4 regions of the Gordonia sp. NPDC127522 genome follow, and region 2 is predicted to be linked to each of the others. Evidence: predicted binding sites of a transcription regulator. Region 2 holds the regulator's gene; each other region holds the start of a gene.
What was found. The regulator LexA, encoded in region 2, represses DNA repair genes until DNA is damaged. The targets are predictions, from matches to a motif close to CGAACANNTGTTCG.
Positions count from the first base shown of each region.

Region 1 (4,650 bases), on a different contig from region 2:
CCGACCTCAGCGCACGGGGACGCCGAGGTCCCGATCCAGCCGCTCGTCGACGATCCGACCGTCACCGTTGACGTCCCGGCGTGCGGGCCGGAGAACTGAGCACCCGGAGCTTGCGGAGGGCGCGTCCGCCCCTGCTCCCTGAGGAGCGTCCGGAGCTTGCGGAGGGCGCGTCACGAAGGGTCTTCGCAACTCGTCTCGCCAAGACCCTTCGTGACGCTCGCAAGCTCGCTCCTCAGGGAGCAGGAATTGGGCTCGCAAGCTCGCTCCTCAGGGAGCAGGGGCTGACGCTCGCAAGCTCGCTCCTCAGGGAGCAGGGGCTGACGCTCGCAAGCTCGCTCCTCAGGGAGCAGACGGGGACGCTCGCAAGCTCCCTCCCAGAGAGCGGAGCTCTCTCGTGGTCCCGACGACCCGTCCCCGGCCGACGATCTGACCGGGTACGGAACCGACTGGGATATCACTGTGGAGTTGTCAAGGGACAGATGCGGTCCCGGGCTATGCCCAGGTGCGGAAGGTGCTGCGCGAAGTCTGGTGGTCTGCGGCGGCAGCGGTCAGGCGGCGTCGTCGAGTCGCATGGTGCGTCGGTTGTATGCGGGTAGCGGTCGGCGTTGCGGATCGATCGACACGGGCGGTACGAGCCAGGGGTGGCGGTCGAAACCCATCACGATGTCCCACCCGTGGTGGTGGACCTGTGTGTGGCAGCGCTGGCAGAGCAGGCAGCCGTTGTCGAGGTCGGTGGGTCCGCCGTCGGCCCACGGCCTGATGTGATGCACCTGCGTATGGGACGGCGGTGCACCACATTTGACGCAGCACGTGTCGCGGACGATGATCGCTTTGCGTAAGTGTGACGGATACAACCGGCGGGTGTGACCCATTTGAAGCGGTACGCCCTCACTATCGAGGATGATCTCCGTGAGCGAGCCGTCGCACGACACCTGTTTCGCGGTGGCGTGGCTGACCGATCCGGTCCACGGCAGTGTTGCGAGGTCTCCGGTGGCGGGGATGGTCAGCATCAGTTGCGTGCGTGGGCTTCCGACGGTGTTGATGCTCGCGCCGATCGCGGCTTGGTCGAGGATCAGTTCGAAGGCGTCGGCGCGGCGTTGCTCGGTGGTGCGTCGATCCTGTGCGCCGTCGGGTTCGGGCCTGGGGCAGGAGCGTTCGTCGATCATGGCCTGGAACTTCTCTCCCACGATTTGGGTGAGGTCGGCATGTACTTCGACGCGGCCGTCGTCGGTGGTGTGTGCGTGCACCGAGTTCAAGCTTGCATCGTCCGACGCTGGGGTTCCTGCGCCACAAGCATCGGCGAGTGTGTTGCCGATAGTCCGCGCATGCTTGAACACGTCTGTCGGTGTTGCGCCCGAGAGTGCTTGGGCAATCAGTTCGATCTCATAGCGGGAGCGCTCATCCTCGGAAAGCGCCTCACCACAACGCTTGTCGATCTCGTTCATGCCGCGGACGATGGCATCGACGATCTCGCTCGACAGTCGCCCGTCGGCAGCGTGACGCGCCACAGCGGGCAGGTTGGGCAGGGCGTCGACGCTTCGCATGGTGCGAAGAGCAGCGGCCGGTGCATGGCCGGACTCGATCAGCAGTCTCTTGGTGGTGCTACCGGCCTTCTGGGCGACGCCTAGTTCGTCGAGTTGCGCTGCATGCAGGGCGATCTGATGATCTGCAAGGTTGCGGATCAGACGCCACGTGTCAAGGGCGTCGAATGTCGCTCTGCCGGTTGAGTCGTCGGCGGGCGGGGTGGTCTCGATGAGTTGCTCGAGGAGAGTGGCTAGCTCTGGCATGACTCTAAGGTACAGGAACGTGCGTTCGATCTCGAGGAAATTCCACAGGCTCGGTAATCGCGAAAATGGCTACTGTGCAGCATGTTTCGTTGACTGTGCCTCGATCGTCGTCAGTAGTTTAATCCTGTCACATACGTACCGTATTCTGTCCCAGAACGGTAGATGTGCTGCTGACCAACGACTGTCGTGTGACCGAAGGTCGCGCGTCGTTCTGCTGCAGAAGTTCCTGCTTGTCCAGGAAGCGGTCGATTACTCCTGAGCACAGGCGCTGCTCGTCGGGTGATTGATGGTGGACGGGCCGGTCACCGAGGTGCCACGGGAACTCAACGTCCACGAGATCGCAAGGTGCCGCCCGACCGAGACGGCGGGTGAGCGCGCGGAACGGACCAGACTGCGTGCCGAGCTCGCCGAGAAGGACCGTGATGTCGCGCTAGGGAAGAAAATTTCGGCGTCCTATGCGGCGCAGCATCATCGGTGAGTCGTTTCGAGCTCATCGCCGCGGAGTGCACCGGCCATCATGTCACGAAATGCGATGCGCCTCTCATCATTTCGCGACCTGGATTTCTGCGCATGCAGGTCGGCAACGCCGCGTCGAGTTGACGCCACGACAGCGGCGGCGCCGCGATCTGGAAGTGTCTGGCGCACTGGCAGGCCACGCGACGTACCTACGGTTCACCGCGTACTACTGCTGCACGCCGAGGCGGTTGCGGTCTCTCAGCTCGATTCGGCGGCGTCGTTCGGACCGGACCTGGTTGGCCGCCGGTTCGATCAGGGCATCGACGGGGTCGAACCCGCTGAAGAATGATCGCCCACATCCAACGTCGATCTACGTCAGACGAGCGACGCTGGTCGTCACCCGCCCTCAATGAATGCCCCGTGCGTTCGACACTCTCGGGCACCCGGCTCAGTAGTAGTACGGGTAATCGTCCCAGCGCGGGTCGCGCTTCTCGAGGAACGCGTCACGTCCCTCGACGGCCTCGTCGGTCATGTAGGCCAGGCGGGTCGCCTCCCCGGCGAACACCTGCTGACCCATGAGGCCGTCGTCGGTGAGGTTGAACGCGAACTTCAGCATGCGCTGGGCCGTCGGCGACTTGCTGTTGATCCGGCGCGCCCAGTCGATGGCGGTGGCCTCCAGCTCGGCGTGCGGGGTGACGCGGTTGACCGCGCCCATCCGGTGCATGGTCTCGGCGTCGTAGGCCTCCCCGAGGAAGAAGATCTCGCGCGCGAATTTCTGCCCGACCTGCTTGGCGAGGTAGGCGCTCCCGTAACCGGCGTCGAAGGAACCCACATCGGCGTCGGTCTGCTTGAACCGGGCGTGCTCGGCCGAGGCGAGGGTCAGGTCGCACACGACGTGCAAGGAATGCCCGCCGCCGGCCGCCCAGCCGTTGACGACCGCGATCACGACCTTGGGCATCGTCCGGATCAGGCGCTGGACCTCCAGGATGTGCAGCCGCCCGCCCTCGGCCTTCACCCGCGCCGCGTCGACCGTCTCGGCGCCGGCCGCCGCGACGTCGTCGTCGTGTGTCGTGGCGTACTGATAACCGCTACGCCCGCGGATGCGCTGATCGCCGCCGCTGCAGAACGCCCATCCGCCGTCCTTGGGGCTCGGGCCGTTGCCGGTCAGCAGGATCGTGCCGACGTCGGGCGACCGCCGCGCATGGTCGAGGACCCGGTACAGCTCGTCGACCGTGTGCGGGCGGAAGGCGTTGCGGACCTCGGGACGGTCGAATGCGACGCGCACGATCCCGTACTCGCGGCCCTCGCCGACGTGGCGGTGATAGGTGATGTCGGTCAGGTCGTCGAAGCCGGGCACCACCGCCCACGATGCCGGGTCGAAGGGTTGGCCGGAGGGTCCTTGGGTGTCGGGCGTCGCACTCATGGGGTCAGCCTATCGACGCGACGACCGGGCGCCTCGAATGCCCGCAGGCGGCGGATTGGTCGGAACAGGTCACGAAGTCGTGACGGGTTCGACGCGGATTGCATTCAACTATTGGATGCCTGCCGGTCTTTGGCTCGAACATCACCGAAATCTCAGTTTCGGATGCTTAGCTGTCCGTATGGCTGTATGGGGGTGGATTCTGATCCTCGGGGGCGCGTGGTGTGTCGTGTCCGCGGCGGTCGCGGTGATCGTCGGGAGGGCGGTCCGGATCCGGGACGAAAAGGAACGCGGTCCGCGTGGCGTGCCGGACTACATACCCGAGTCCACGCGCCGGCTGGCCCGGGGCGGAGTGTGTGTGGATCTCGCCGACCGCCGTCGGACCGATCGGCACACCGACACCGACACCGGCTAGGGCGCGGCACCGCCGGCTCTTATACGGTTGGTCGGTGAGCGAAGCGAACGATCGCGCCGTCGAGACCGTCGACGAGGACCCGCACGAGGGTGGTTTCCGGGCCCATGCGGCCATCACCACCGACCGCGGCGGACCCCGCTACGGCGAGTTCAGTGAGCAGGTCCGCCTGCTGATGGACAACGCCCGCTACGCCTGTCCCGACGACGAGCTCGTCGACGAACTCATCGAGTCACTGAAGGCGCTCAACGACCGGCTCGCCGATTCCCGGATCGACGAGTGGCACTCACCGGCGGGGACCCGCATCGACCTCCCGTCGCGCGGCAACATCACCCTGCCGCCGTATGTGGTCACCGAGGTGAACGACAACGGGGTCGTCGCCGAACTGACGTTCCGCGATTTCCACCTCGGCGGGAACAACGCCGCGCACGGCGGTCATGTCGCGGTCGCCTTCGACGACGTGGGCGGCTTCGCGTCGGCGGTCGCGATCCAGCATGTCAGCCGGACCGCGTACCTGACCGTGCAATACCGGTCGATCACACCGCTGAACACGCCGCTGCGAATCCACGCCTGGG
Region 1 is NZ_JBHXVK010000001.1:583,689-588,338, forward strand. It holds gene ACFVHY_RS02655 (DUF4012 domain-containing protein) at 1-99, shown strand, start outside; gene ACFVHY_RS02660 (DUF222 domain-containing protein) at 549-1,787, opposite strand; gene ACFVHY_RS02665 (1,4-dihydroxy-2-naphthoyl-CoA synthase) at 2,692-3,666, opposite strand; gene ACFVHY_RS02670 (hypothetical protein) at 3,845-4,078, shown strand; gene ACFVHY_RS02675 (PaaI family thioesterase) at 4,113-4,650, shown strand, end outside.
Region 1: ACFVHY_RS02660 (DUF222 domain-containing protein) is a predicted target of LexA. The motif match lies at 1,802-1,815, and genes of this name have one in related genera.

Region 2 (4,650 bases):
TCCACGGTCTCGACGCCCACGGTCGCCTGGGTGAGACCGCGTACGCGTCCGCCGAGGGCATGGAGACCGTCGGGATGGGTGCCCGCGAGCAGGCCGGCGATGGGCAGGCTGTTGGTGAACAGGGTGAGCCTCCGATCGGGAGCGGTCGCCTCGGCCGCGCGGTACGTGGTGGTGCCGGCGTCGAAGAGCACGGAACCGCCGTCGGGCGGCAGGAATCGGATGGCCGCCCGGCCGATCGCGGTCTTCTGCTCGATCTGGCTCGACTCCCGTTCGTCGATCCCGAGCTCGCCGAGGGTGCGCATGATCTCGGCGCGCACGGCGCCGCCGTGGACCCGCTGGAGATGTCCGGCGCGTTCCAGTACCGCGAGATCGCGTCGGACGGTCTCGCTGGTGACGTCGAATTTCTCGGCGAGCGCGGCCACGGATGCCCGCCCCGCGAGGCGCACCTCGTCGACGATCGCCTGTTGTCTCTCCTCGGCGTACACACCGCTCCGATCTCCGGTTTCGACCACCCCGCTTGTTGAGGCGTGTGGGATTGGATGTTGTAGTAATTGTGTTTACGCCTGTTTGTGTTGACAAGTCAAGCACTTTTTGTAACGGTGGTCACATCGATAGTCGAGTGAGAGGCAAGACGATGGCGCAGATCCTGACGGGAACCCCGGTGGTCGGCGGGTTGGCCCACGGTCCCGCGCTGTGGCCGGGCGAGCGGCCCGACCACTCGCCGGAGAAGCTCGGCGTCGGTGTGGAGATCGCCGAGGAACGGCGCGCCGACGAGGTCACGCGCTTCGCCACCGCGGCCGGCGCCGTCGCCGCGCGGCTGCGCACGCGCGCGTCGCAGAACACCGGGGTGACGGCCGAGGTGCTCGCCGCGACGGCGGGCCTGGCCGAGGACCGCGGCTGGATCGGTGCAGCGACCGCGCTCATCGGCAAGGGCGCCCCCGCCGAGGCCGCCGCCGTCGCGGCCACCGAACAGTTCGCGGCGGTGTTCACCAAACTCGGCGGACTGATGGCCGAGCGGGTCACCGATCTCAACGACGTGCGCGACCGGGTCCTCGCCGAACTGCTCGGCCTACCCGAACCCGGTGTGCCCACTCCGGAGGTGCCGTCGGTCCTGCTCGCCGACGACCTCGCGCCGGCCGACACCGCGGGCCTCGACCCCACGAGCACCATCGCCCTCGTCACCCGCCTCGGCGGACCGACCAGTCACACCGCGATCATCGCGCGCCAGTTGGGGATCCCGTGCGTGGTGGCGGTGGCCGATCTGGACGAGATCGAGCCCGGCACAACCGTTCTCGTCGACGGCAGCGCCGGGCGGATCGAGGTGGAGCCCGATGCGGAGGCGGCCCGGGCGCGTGTCGACGAGGATCGGCGCCATGCCGCACTCGTCGCCGGCTGGGCCGGCCCGGGGCAGACCGCCGACGGGGTGGCCGTGGCGGTGCTCGCCAACGTCGCCGACGGGTCGTCGGCACGCGCCGCGGCCGGGTACCCCGTCGAGGGCGTCGGGCTCTTCCGCACCGAACTCGCGTTCCTCGAGCGTGCCGACGAGCCGTCGGTGGACGAGCAGGCCGCGATCTACCGGGAGGTGCTCGATGCGTTCGACGGGCAGAAGGTGGTCATCCGCACCCTCGACGCCGGGTCCGACAAACCGCTCCGGTTCGTGACCCATCCCGACGAATCGAACCCAGCGCTCGGCGTGCGGGGCGATCGGATCGCGCTGGCGCACCCCGAGATCCGCGCGCATCAGCTCGACGCGATCGCGCAGGCCGCGTCGGGGTCGGCCGTCGCGCCGTGGGTCATGGCGCCGATGATCGCCTCGCCGGCGGAGGCGCGCACCTTCGCCGCCGAGGTCCGCGGCCGTGGTCTGGTCGCCGGCGTGATGATCGAGGTGCCCGCGGCGGCGATCCTGGCCGAAGCCGTCCTCGCCGAGGTGGACTTCGTGTCCATCGGCACCAACGATCTGACCCAGTACACGATGGCGGCCGACCGGATGTCGGCCGATCTCGCCGGACTGACCGACCCGTGGCAACCGGCCGTGTTGAGCCTCATCGCGGGTGTCGCGGCGGCGGGCGCACGTCAGGGAAAGCCGGCCGGGGTGTGCGGCGAGGCCGCCGCCGATCCGAACCTCGCCTGCGTGCTCGTCGGTCTCGGGGTCACCTCGCTGTCCAGCGCGCCTGCTGCTGCCGCGGCCGTGGGGGCCCGGCTCGGTGAGGTGTCCGCGCCGGACTGCCGGGCCGCCGCCGAGGCAGCCCTGGCCACCTCGGATCCCGCCGCGGCGCGCGAGGCTGCCGCGGCGGTGCTCGACGGTTCGGTCGGTGGAGAGGTCAGACTCGCCGCATCACGGTGACGACCTTGCCCAGGATGACGGCATCGTTGCCCGGGATCGGATCGAACAGTTCGTTGTGCGGCATGAGCCAGACGTTGGGGCCCTGACGCTTGAAGGTCTTCACGGTGGCCTCGCCGTCGATCATGGCCGCGACGATGTCGCCGTTGTCGGCGACGTTCTGCTGCCGGACCACGACCCAGTCGCCGTCGCAGATCGCGGCGTCGATCATCGACTCGCCGACGACGCGCAACAGGAAGAGCGATCCCTCGCCGACCAGCTCACGGGGCAGCGGGAAGACGTCCTCGACGGCCTCCTCGGCCAGGATCGGACCGCCGGCCGCGATACGGCCGAGCACCGGCACGAAGGTCGGCTCGGGCAGCTGGCCGGCCGACGGGGTGTCCGGCGACGGGGTGTCACTCGGGGCGATGTTGACCGCACGGGGACGGTTCGCGTCACGCTTGAGCAGCCCCTTGCGTTCCAGCGTCCGCAACTGATGGGCCACCGACGACGTCGAGGCCAGGCCGACCTCGTCGCCGATCTCCCGGATGCTCGGCGGATAACCGCGCTCGCGCACCGAGCGGCGGATCACCTCCAGGACCCCGGCCTGTCGCGGGGTGAGTGAGGCCTCGGCGGCGGCGGCGTCGAACGGGGCCTCGTCGTCGGCGCCCCGCGCTCGGCCGCGCCTATCGCCGGTGTCACTCATGTTCGGTTCCTCTCGTCTTCGGAACGTGCTGGTAGATGGCTTGCGCCGGGTCCGAGCCTAGCGGAGTGCGACCGGCACCTCAAACATTTGTTCGATGTGTCGCGAGACTTTGTCGGGACGCCGTGCTACAAATTCGAACATCAGTGCATCGAACATCTGATCGATGTTCGAACACCGACCGCCACACCCGCACGATCCCAGACACTCGAACACCGGAGGGCACCATGCGCACCGCCACTCTCGTCGCTCCCGTCCGCACCGACCGTCCCGACGCCGTCCGGCCCCCCGCCGATCGGGTCCGGACCCGCGCCCCGCTGTCCGACGGCGGCCGCCCGGTCGACAACCGGCCGGCCGGCACCCGGCCGCGGGGTGCGTCGCCGGTGGCCCCGCGGGTGGCCGGCACCCACTGTGGCTCTCCGGTCGGGGTGCGCGCGCGTGGCCCGGTCGGGCCCGACGCGGCGGTGTTCCGTCGTCGTCGCCGCGCCGCGGTCGCCGTCCTCGCCGGCGTCGGGCTGGCATTCGTCGTCTGGGTGTTCGGTGTCGTCGGCCAGAACTACTCGGACTCGCTGACCCCGTCCGCCGTGAGTTCCGAGGTCGTCCACGTGCGCTCGGGGGACTCGCTCAGCTCGATCGCCGGGCGGGTGGCACCCGAGATGCCGCGCGAGGTCGTGATCGACGAGATCGTCGCGATGAACGATCTGGGCTCGAGCGCGCTGCAGGTGGGCCAGCCCCTGCTCACCCCCCGGTACCGCTGAGGCCGGGCGGTATCCTCGATGTCACAGGGGCCGGCCGACAAGCGGCGGGGCGCACGCTTCGGGTGCGTTCCAGCGTCCCGCGACCTGCGTGAGGACACAATGCGCTGCCCCTTCTGCAAGAACGACGACACCAAGGTCATCGACTCGCGTGTCGCAGATGAAGGGCAGGCCATCCGCCGCCGTCGCTCCTGTGTGGAGTGCGGTCGCCGGTTCTCGACCGTGGAGAGCGCCGTGCTCGCGGTGGTCAAACGCAACGGCGTGACCGAACCGTTCAGCCGGGAGAAGGTCATGCGCGGCGTGCGGCGAGCCTGTCAGGGCCGCCACGTCGCCGAGGACGCGCTCGCGCAACTCGCCCAGCAGGTCGAGGACACCGTGCGCGCCAGTGGATCGGCCGAGATCCCCAGCAACGAGGTCGGACTCGCCATCCTGGGCCCGCTCCGCGATCTCGACGAGGTGGCGTATCTTCGCTTCGCCTCGGTGTACCGGTCGTTCGACTCGGTGGAGGACTTCCAGCGCGAGATCGACGACCTGAAGGCGGCCTCGGGTTCCGGGAGCGCGCTCGCCGAACCCGTGTCAGCCGAGTCGGTCCAGAGCTCGTAGGACCCGTTTCTCCGACACCGGGAACGCGGTACCGAGACGCTGGGCGAACAGCCCCACGCGCAACTCCTCGACGAGCCACTGCGCCTCGTCGTCGACCACCGCCCGCCGGTGCTCGGGTACCTGTTCGAGGCGCTGGGCCCACCGTTCGACGACGCGATCGACGGCGGCCACCCCGGCCTTATCGCGTGCTGCGGACGCGGGTAGTGCCTCCAGACGTGCGTGCGCGCCGTCGAGATAGCGCGGCAGATTCTCCAGGTGGCGTCGCGCGG
Region 2 is NZ_JBHXVK010000003.1:286,608-291,257, forward strand. It holds gene ACFVHY_RS08880 (DeoR/GlpR family DNA-binding transcription regulator) at 1-485, opposite strand, end outside; gene ACFVHY_RS08885 (phosphoenolpyruvate--protein phosphotransferase) at 635-2,344, shown strand; gene lexA (transcriptional repressor LexA) at 2,322-3,026, opposite strand; gene ACFVHY_RS08895 (LysM peptidoglycan-binding domain-containing protein) at 3,251-3,781, shown strand; gene nrdR (transcriptional regulator NrdR) at 3,881-4,381, shown strand; gene hrpA (ATP-dependent RNA helicase HrpA) at 4,355-4,650, opposite strand, start outside.

Region 3 (4,650 bases), 290 kb from region 2:
GGTTCCAACGCGCACACGGAGAGGGCACGGATCGTCGACTTGGTGATCTGGCCGTCGTGTTCATAGGTGTCGTCCGGCCGGCCCGGGAGCCGGGACCGGCGAGGTCCGACGCAGTCGACGCCGACGATGTTGAGCGGGTCCCCGGCCCGGCGGCGCCAGGTCTCGGCGGTATCGGTGGCGATCTGTTCGGCCGGCCCGCCGAGCTGCTCGAGGACGGTCATCGTCGACGCACCGAAACCCGCGTCGACCAGAATGCCGGCGAGTGCGGCGGGTGTGGTCTCGTCGCGGCTCAAGACCAGTACGCGAGCCCCGTCGGTGACCTCGCCGAGCACGACGCCCGGCTCGGCGCGCACCGCACTGACGATCCGGGTCGTGGCGAGGTCCCAGCCCAGACGCGCACAGGCGAGGCTCGCGCTCGACACGGCCGGATACACCCGTACCCGGTCGGTACCGACGCGCGCGATGATGCTCGCACCGACGCCGTGGAACATCGGGTCGCCGCTCGCCAGGATGTGGATCGTGTCCGCGTCGGCGGCGTCCGCGGCCCCCGCCTCGACGAGCTCGGCCAAGTGCTCCGACATGGGTGAGCGCCAGGGACGCAGCTGTGCGCCGAGCTCGGGTGCGGCGCCGTCGAGGAGCGCCAATTGCCGCGCAGCGCCGTAGATCACGCGAGCGCGGCGAAGTTCGTCGCGCACGGTCTCACCGAGGCCGGGCCATCCGTCGGCGCCGATCCCGACCACCACGAACTCCGACGGGACGAACTCGGAGGGGACAGACGACTTGGCTTCGGTGTCCGGAGACGTCATCGGGGCAGCCTCCGCCACACCGCTCGTGGCAGTAGACGCATCCCGAAGAACAACGGACGCAACGTCCCCGGGATCCAGACCTCTCCGCGGCCCTTGCGATAGGCATGAGCCACCGCGTCGGCGACCTGCTCGGCATCCCGCGACAGCGGGGCCGGCTTCACCCCGGACGCCATCAGGTCGCGGGTCATCGCGCCGATCACAAAGCCCGGGCGGGCCAACAGCAGGCGAGCGCCGGTGCCGTGCAACGCATCCGCGAGTCCGCTCGCGAATCCGTCGAGACCCGCCTTGGTCGACCCGTAGACGTAGTTGGCGCGGCGCACCCGGACACCGGCGACCGAGGAGAAGACGATGATGGTTCCGGAGCCCTGCGTCCGCAACACCGAAGCGAGCGGGGTGAGCACGCTGATGTGGGCGTAGTAGTCGGTGTGGGCAATTTGAAGTGCATGCGCCACATCGGTTTCGGCGCGAGCCTGGTCGCCGAGGATGCCGAACGCGATGATCGCGATCCCGATCGGCCCGTGTCGTTCGGTCAGCGACGCGACGAGCGTTGGGTGGCTGTCGGTGTCGTTCGCATCGAAGGCGACGGTGTGTACCTCGGTTGCACCGGCATCGAGCAGTCGTGCGGACTCGGCCGCGAGGTCGTCGGGACGGCGGGCCGCCAGGACGACGGTCCGCCCGGATGCGAGGCGCGCCGCGGTGGCGACGCCGATCTCGCTGCGGCCGCCGAACAGCACGAGGGCACCGGCCGGGTCGGTGTCCGGACGCGCTGATGCCCCTCTGCGTGACGCCATGGCTGCCAGTATCGCATCGGCCCCGCGGCCGACCGTGTGCGGCGTCGCGGCTAGTTTGGTGTCATGCCTCGTACCGCCGCCGATCTCGGGCCCGACGCGCTCGCCTTCCTCGTCGAACGCCACCTCGGGACCCTCACCACGCTGCGCGCCGACGGCACCCCCCACGCCGTGGCCGTCGGGTTCACCTGGGATCCCGATGCCGGCCTGGCGCGGGTCATCACCTCGGACGGCAATCAGAAGGTCCGCAACACCGAGCGCGGCGGCTACGCTGCCGTCACCAACGTCGACGGCCCGCGATGGCTGACCCTGGAGGGTCCCGCGACGGTGCGTCGTGAGCCCGAGCGCGTGCGCGAGGCCGAGCAGCGCTACGCGCAGCGATACCGGGAGCCCAGGCCGAACCCGCGCCGCGTCGTGATCGAGATCAGCGTGAGCCGGGTACTGGGTTCGGCCTCGCTGTTCAGTTAGTGCCGCGCGTCTGAAGTCGGATGCAGCTCGACGCGGGCACCGGCGCCGTCAGCGGGTTCGGTCCGGTTCATTGCATAGTCATCAGTACCGGCCGCTACTTCTCGACCGGTGTCGCGCTCCGCACGCTGATGTGACCGGCGATCTGCGACATCGAGGACAACGGGCCTCGGCGAAGGGGCCGTCTGGCACCGGCGCCCCTCTACCAGAAGGCACCGACAAGTTGTCGTCGACGAATACCGTTGCGCAGGAGACTTTTTGAGCTTGTCGTGTGGCCGCGTTGGTGTACACTCGAACGTACATTCGCAGCTACGGTTCTCGGGGGGTGGCCATGTCTGACGAGTCCGCGACGCCGCAGCCGCGTGCCGTCGAGTTGATTGCCGACCTCCACCGCATCGTGGACGAGTTGCAGACGGTCGACCTGGGGCCGTGTACCGATGCCGAACTCGCTGACGTGGCAGCCGACACCGAGAAAGCGATCGCACGGTTGACTGTTGCCGGTGATCGGCAGATCGATCAGGTCGAGGCGCGCGACCTGCCCCGCAAGGCCGGGTGCCGAACACTCATGCAGTTCATGACCCATCGGCTACGGGTCTCGAACCCGATGCGACGCCGTAAGCAGATGGACGCCACCGCCACCCGCACCAGCCTCGGCGGCGACATCCTGGAACCCGAACACCCCACCCTGGCCGAAGCGTTCGCCGCCGGAGCGGTCGGCTCCGCACACGTACAGGCCGCCCTCGACGTCCTCGACCAGATCCCCCACGGAATCGACCACGACGTGAAAGTCGCCGCCGAACGGCAGATGGCCGAGATCGCCACCGACCACACACCCGCCGACATCACCCAACTCGGAGCCCGGCTGCTCGCCCACCTCGACCCCGACGGCACCCTGACCGACGACACCGACCAGAAACGACGCCGCAACCTGTGGATCGGCAGGCAACGCGCTGATGGCACCGCCAAGATCTCCGGCACCCTCACTGCCGAACTCGCCGCCCGGCTGACGATGATGTTCGCGGTCTGGGGCAAACCCGGACTCAACAACCCCGACGACCCCGCCTCGCCCAGCGGGCCGGCCGGCGCCGCCGACCCCGACGCCCTGACCACCGCCGCCGACCGCGACAGCCGCACTCCCGCGCAGATCAACCACGACGCCCTCGACGCCGCACTCGCCGCAGGTTTCGCCGACGGAACACTCGGCACCTCGCACCGCGGACTGCCCGTGCAACTGATCATCAAAGCCGACCTCGATGACCTCATCCGCGAAGCCGGACTCGCCACCACCGCCACCGGCACCCTGCTGCCCATCCCCGACCTCATCGCCATGGCCGGCGACATCCAGCCGTGGTTGGCGATCTTCAAAAACCACACCGCCGTCCCGCTGCACTTCGGACGCGGGAAACGACTCGCCACCCGCGAACAACGACTCGTCTCCTTCGCCCGCCCCGACGGGGAAGTGTGCTCGGCTCCCGGGTGTGATCAACCCGCCACCCACGTCGACATGCATCACGCCCAGAAAGACTGGGCCAAGGGCGGTCTCACCGACATCGACGACCTCGCCCCCGCCTGCCCACGCCACAACCGCATGGTCGGCGACCAACCGGGGCAGTACACCACCCGCATCGAACGGTCCGGACCCGACGAAGGCCGCTGCCTCTGGCGATTGAACGCCGAACCCGGCGCACCACCCAACCCCGACCGACTCAACCGCCGACCCGACATACCCCGGCGGTTCGCAGAACATCTGAACACCGTGCGCAACGAGATCCACGGACCGACCACCCGAGGGTTTGGCAGGCTCGGTCGCCGGACCCTTCGTGACGCGCCCTCCGCAAGCTCCGGACGCTCCCCAGGGAGCAGAGGTGACGCGCCCTCCGCAAGCTCCGGACGCTCCTCAGGGAGCAGAGGTGACGCGCCCTCCGCAAGCTCCGGACGCTCCTCAGGGAGCGGAGGTGACGCGCCCTCCGCAAGCTCCGGACGCTCCTCAGGGAGCGGAGGTGACGCGCCCTCCGCAAGCTCCGGACGCTCCTCAGGGAGCAGGATGCCCGGCGATCAAGCGCGCCGCTCATGGTCGACAACCAGCCACGTCATCGACGTCAGACCACTACAGCCCGGCGCGCCCGAACCCCGCCCGTCCCTCGTCGAAGCGCACCTCATGGAGCTGCTCGCCGCCCTCTGACCGCGCCCCCCCCGAATTCAGACCCGCCAACCAGCGAACTTCAACTCGACCGATGGACCTCGATCGAAGTCCATCGGTCCAAATGAGGTTCACCGGTCGACTTTCGCCTACAACCGGACCAATTCGTGCGGGCGGTTGTTCAGCGACTCGCAGCCGTCATCGGTCACGACGACGATGTCCTCGATGCGGGCACCCCAGTGACCGGGCACGTACAACCCCGGCTCGACGCTGAACGCCATGCCCGAGCGCAACGGGATGTCGTTGCCACCGACGATGTAGGGCTCCTCGTGCACCGACAGCCCGATCCCGTGGCCCGTCCGGTGGATGAACCGATCGGCCAGGCCGCGCTCCGCGAGCAGATCACGCGCCGCGGCGTCGATCGAGGACGCGCTCACCCCCGGTCGGACGG
Region 3 is NZ_JBHXVK010000003.1:579,437-584,086, reverse strand. It holds gene cbiE (precorrin-6y C5,15-methyltransferase (decarboxylating) subunit CbiE) at 1-806, opposite strand, end outside; gene ACFVHY_RS10200 (SDR family NAD(P)-dependent oxidoreductase) at 803-1,597, opposite strand; gene ACFVHY_RS10195 (PPOX class F420-dependent oxidoreductase) at 1,661-2,062, shown strand; gene ACFVHY_RS10190 (DUF222 domain-containing protein) at 2,391-4,241, shown strand; gene ACFVHY_RS10185 (M24 family metallopeptidase) at 4,349-4,650, opposite strand, start outside.
Region 3: ACFVHY_RS10190 (DUF222 domain-containing protein) is a predicted target of LexA. The motif match lies at 2,352-2,365, and genes of this name have one in related genera.

Region 4 (4,650 bases), on a different contig from region 2:
GGTCACCGCTCTCGATGAGATCCAGGTGGCGCAACGCAATTCGGCGCGTTCCATCGGTTTCACCGTTCTGTACAGCCTGATGTTCATCCCGTACGCGGTGCTGGTCGTCCTCAGTTTCGACGACCAGGTGTCCGGCCAGGCGGTCTACGGATCGGCCATCCTGCTCATCACGCTCGTCCTGGCCGCGATCTGCGTGCCCACCATGCTCACCGCATGGTGGATGGCCGATCCCGATCCCGAGGACTTCGCGTCATCGACATCCGACCCGACCACCATCCCCAGTGAGGAGAGTGCGCAATGACCGCACCACTGATCGTCGACGGGCTCCACAAACGCTATGGAGACCTCATCGCGCTGCGCGACATGACCTTTGCCGTCGACCCCGGCGAGATCTTCGGGTTCGTCGGCAGCAACGGCGCCGGCAAGTCCACCACCATGCGCATCATCCTCGGCGTGCTGGCCGCCGATTCCGGAGAGGTTCGCCTCGGCACCCAGCCGATCGACCTCGACCTGCGTCGGCGGATCGGGTACATGCCCGAGGAGCGAGGCCTGTACCCCAAGATGAAAGTCGGCGAACAGCTGACCTTTCTCGCACGGCTGCATGGAATGTCGGCGGCCGAGGCGCAGGACTCCGTACAACGCTGGACCGACCGCCTCGGTGTGGGCGCCCGCTACGACGACAACGTCGCCGACCTGAGCCTCGGCAACCAGCAGCGGGTCCAGCTCGCCGCCGCCCTGGTCCACGACCCCAGCGTCCTGGTGCTCGACGAGCCGTTCTCGGGCCTGGACCCCGTCGCCGTCGACGTGATGAGCGATGTGCTCAAAGAGAAGGCAGCCGAGGGCATCCCGGTGATCTTCTCCTCGCACCAACTCGACCTCGTGCAGCGACTCTGCAACCGTGTCGGCATCATCGCGCGCGGTGAGATGCGCGCCCTCGGCACGGTCGACGACCTGCGTGCGCGCGAGGGCATCACCCTCGAGATCACCGGTCCGCGTGCCGATGTCGCGTGGGCCGACTCCCTGCCCGGTGTCCGCGGCGTCGACTACGGCGAGACGACCCGCCTGCTGATCGACCCTGAGATCGCCGACGATCAGCTGATCCTGGCGACCGCCCTCCAGAACGGGCCGGTGCACCGGTTCGCGACCTCGACCCCGTCCCTGACCGACCTGTTCCGAGAGGTGGTTTCCGCATGACCACGCTACCCGACACCCCGGTGTCCACCACCGGTTCTGATCCGAGAGCATCTGCCGCACAGGCGATCCGGCTCGTCGCTGGCCGTGAGATCACCACGCGCGCCAAGACGAAGTCCTTCGTCGTCAGTACCGCGCTGCTCATGATCGTGATCGTCGCCGGTTCCATCATCATCAACCTGTTCTCCGGCGGCGACGACGTCGAGAAGGTCGCCGTCGTGGGTCAGCCGGCCGCCGTCACCGAATCCATCGTCTCCGTCGGTGAGGCCTCCGGCACGACGATCGCCACCGAGCCGGCCGACACCGTCGAACAGGCACGCGATCGGGTCAACAGCGGCGACGTGAAGGCCGCGCTGGTGCCCGGAGAGACGCCGGGATCGTATGTGATCATCACCAAGGACAGCCTCGAACCAGCTGTGGAGGGCCCGATCCGCACCGCGGTGTCGCAGGCGAATCTCTCTGCGGCACTGGCCGAACGCGGTGTCGACGCCGCCACCCTGCCGACCGTGGACATCTCGGTCTCGCAGACCGAACCGGACAACCCCGACGAGGGACAGCGCCTGCTCATCGCGATGGTCGGCGTGGTGCTGCTCGTCACCGCGATCATGATGGGCGGCACGATGGTCGCCGTCGGCGTCGTCGAGGAGAAGACGTCGCGCGTCGTAGAACTGCTCCTGGCGACCATCAAGCCGCTGCATCTGCTGTGGGGCAAGATCATCGGCATCGGTGTGGTCGCACTCGGGCAGGTGGTACTACTCGGTGCCACCGCGCTGATCGCGGGCACCGCGACCGGAATCCTCACCCTTCCGGGCGCCGCCATCGGGATGTTCGCGGCGGTGATCGCCTGGTTCCTCCTCGGCTTCCTGTTCTTCTCCTCGCTCTATGCAGCAACCGGGGCCATCGTCTCCCGGCAGGAGGAGCTGAACTCGTCGTCCGCGCCGCTGACATTCCTCGCGGTGGCGGTGCTGTACTCCGGCATCTTCGGTGTGCAGGCGATGGATTCGACGCTGATCGAGGTGCTCAGCTGGATACCACCTTTCAGCGCGGCACTCATGCCGATGCGCATCGCGACCGGCGACACCGATGCCGTCCAGATCATCGTCACCTTCGGCCTGATGGGCGCCGCGTGCGCGGCCGCCACCTGGATCGCCGCGCGGATCTACCAGCGGTCCATCCTGCGCACCGGCTCGCGGATCGGCTGGGGCGAGGTGCTCAAACTCGCCCGCTAAGCCTGAGGAGCGAGCTTGCGAGCGTCACCCTCCGATCCCTGAGGAGCGAGCTTGTGAGCGTCACCCTCCGATCCCTGAGGAGCGAGCTTGTGAGCGTCACGAAGGGTCCTGTTGCGATGCGTGGCAGGACCCTTCGCCGCGCCCTCCGCTGGTTGAGCCGATACCCCCTCCGCTGGTTGAGCCGGCACCCCCCTCCGCTGGTTGAACCGACACCCCCCCTCCGCTGGTTGAGCCGGCAACGAGCCGCTAGGCGAGTCGCCGTGTCGAAACCACCTCGCGACCCGACGGTCTCATCCGCCGCCAACCCGGACGGATTCATACCGCAACGTCCAGAGACGATTTCGTCGACGACGACGTCATCTGCTGTGGAGACTCATCCAGGTTTTGTCGGTGGTCGGGTTTAGATTGGTTGGTAACAGAACACACCCCGGAGAAGGGGTGGGTCGAACAGGCGTCGGGGGGCGTGGTGAAGGCGTGGACCGATCTACCGGGCGAGTACGTCGCCGGGGTCGATCCTGCCCACGCCGCCGAGACCGACATGGTGATGTTGATGGCCGGCCTCGACGCCACCCGACGCGGCGAGTCCTACCTCGCCTGGCACCGCTATCAGACGATCGCGGCGATGACCGACCGCCTGATCACCACCAGCGCATCGGGGTTCGTGATGGACGGCCACGCCGACTGCGCCGCCCGCATCGCCCGCCAAGCCGGGGTGTCCCGCCGGCACGCCGAAACCCTCATCGACGAGGCCCTCGCACTACGGGATCGGCTCCCCGAGGTAGCGGACACGCTGCGTGACGGGGTCCTGTCGCAGTGGCAGATCCGGTTGGTCATCTCCCGCACCGAACTGATCCCCACCGACGACCCCATCACCCCCGCGTTGGATGCCGAGATCGCCGACACGGTGCGCCGCCGTAAGGGTGTGTGGGATCGGGCGCGCCTGCGGGACATGGTCGACCGCCTCGTCTTTCGCCACGACCCCGACGCGGTACGGCAACGCCGCAAAGACGCCATGGACCAGCGTGGGGTGTGGACCCACGAACTGCCCGACGGCACCGCCGAACTCACCGCCGTGATGTCGGCGGAGAACGTGCGGATCTCGGCCAAAGCCGTCGCCATCCTCGCCGACTCCGCCTGTAAGCGGGATGGCCGCACCCAGGGGATACGACGATCCGATGCGATGTTCGCGCTGTTGACCCGCACGGCATTCGAGTGCCAGTGCGACGATGAACAGCCGTGCACCGCCGACATCCCCGACCCACAGAGCGTGCTCGACGCGGTCCGCGCCGAAGTCGTGATTCATGTCGTCACCGATGCCGCGACCCTGGCCGGGGCGCCCGGGGTGGGGTTCCTCGACGAGCACGGCATCATCAGCGACGAACACGTCCGTGACCTCGCCGCCCGCCCCGACGCCACCCTCACCCCGGTCACCCCCGCCCGCACCCAACCCACCTACGTCGCCGACACCGCCGATACCGCCGACGATGCAGCACCGCGAACTGCCCATCGCCCCGCACCGGCTGACACAGTCGAGTCGACTGTCCACGACGGCACTGATGTCGACGCAGCCCAACCAGGTGATATCGGCGAGACCGGTGGCCTCGCCTCGGGCGTAGCGGTGGTGTATCCGGCGACCCATCCCGGCAACGGGTACCGGCCCACCACGTCGTGCGCCGATTTCGTGCGAGTCCGGGACGGCTACTGCACCGAACCCGGCTGCACCCGTTCAGCGTTCGCCTGCGATCTCGACCACGTCACCGAATACGACCACACCGACCCCGCCCGGGGTGGAGCGACGTCGAGTGAGAACCTCAACGCCAAATGCCGTCCCGGTCACTTGTTGAAAACCCACGGGGACTGGATCGATGTGCAGTACCGCGACGACGACGGCCGCCTGATCACCGAATACGAGACCCCCGAAGGGGTCACCCTGCCCGGCGACGCCGAAACGCTCGAAGACACCTTCCCCAACCTGCGGCGCATCCGGTTCGAACAAGCCGCCCAAGCCCCACCCACCCCACGCGTCATCGCCCCGGTCGACAACCCGGAGCGCACACACAGCCGACTGGACGCCAAACTGGCCCGCCGGAGACAAGAACGCGCCCGCAACAAGAAACGACGCGAGGCCGAACTCGAAGCCGACCGTCGCGACTTCCTCGAGAATCCGCCACCATTCTGACGGACTCGTCCTCGGAGGTCAGCTAGATCTGGCCGAAACGGCGGAGCGCTT
Region 4 is NZ_JBHXVK010000001.1:839,987-844,636, reverse strand. It holds gene ACFVHY_RS03890 (hypothetical protein) at 1-301, shown strand, start outside; gene ACFVHY_RS03885 (ABC transporter ATP-binding protein) at 298-1,194, shown strand; gene ACFVHY_RS03880 (ABC transporter permease) at 1,191-2,420, shown strand; gene ACFVHY_RS03875 (DUF222 domain-containing protein) at 2,884-4,599, shown strand; gene ACFVHY_RS03870 (cryptochrome/photolyase family protein) at 4,622-4,650, opposite strand, start outside.
Region 4: ACFVHY_RS03875 (DUF222 domain-containing protein) is a predicted target of LexA. The motif match lies at 2,865-2,878, and genes of this name have one in related genera.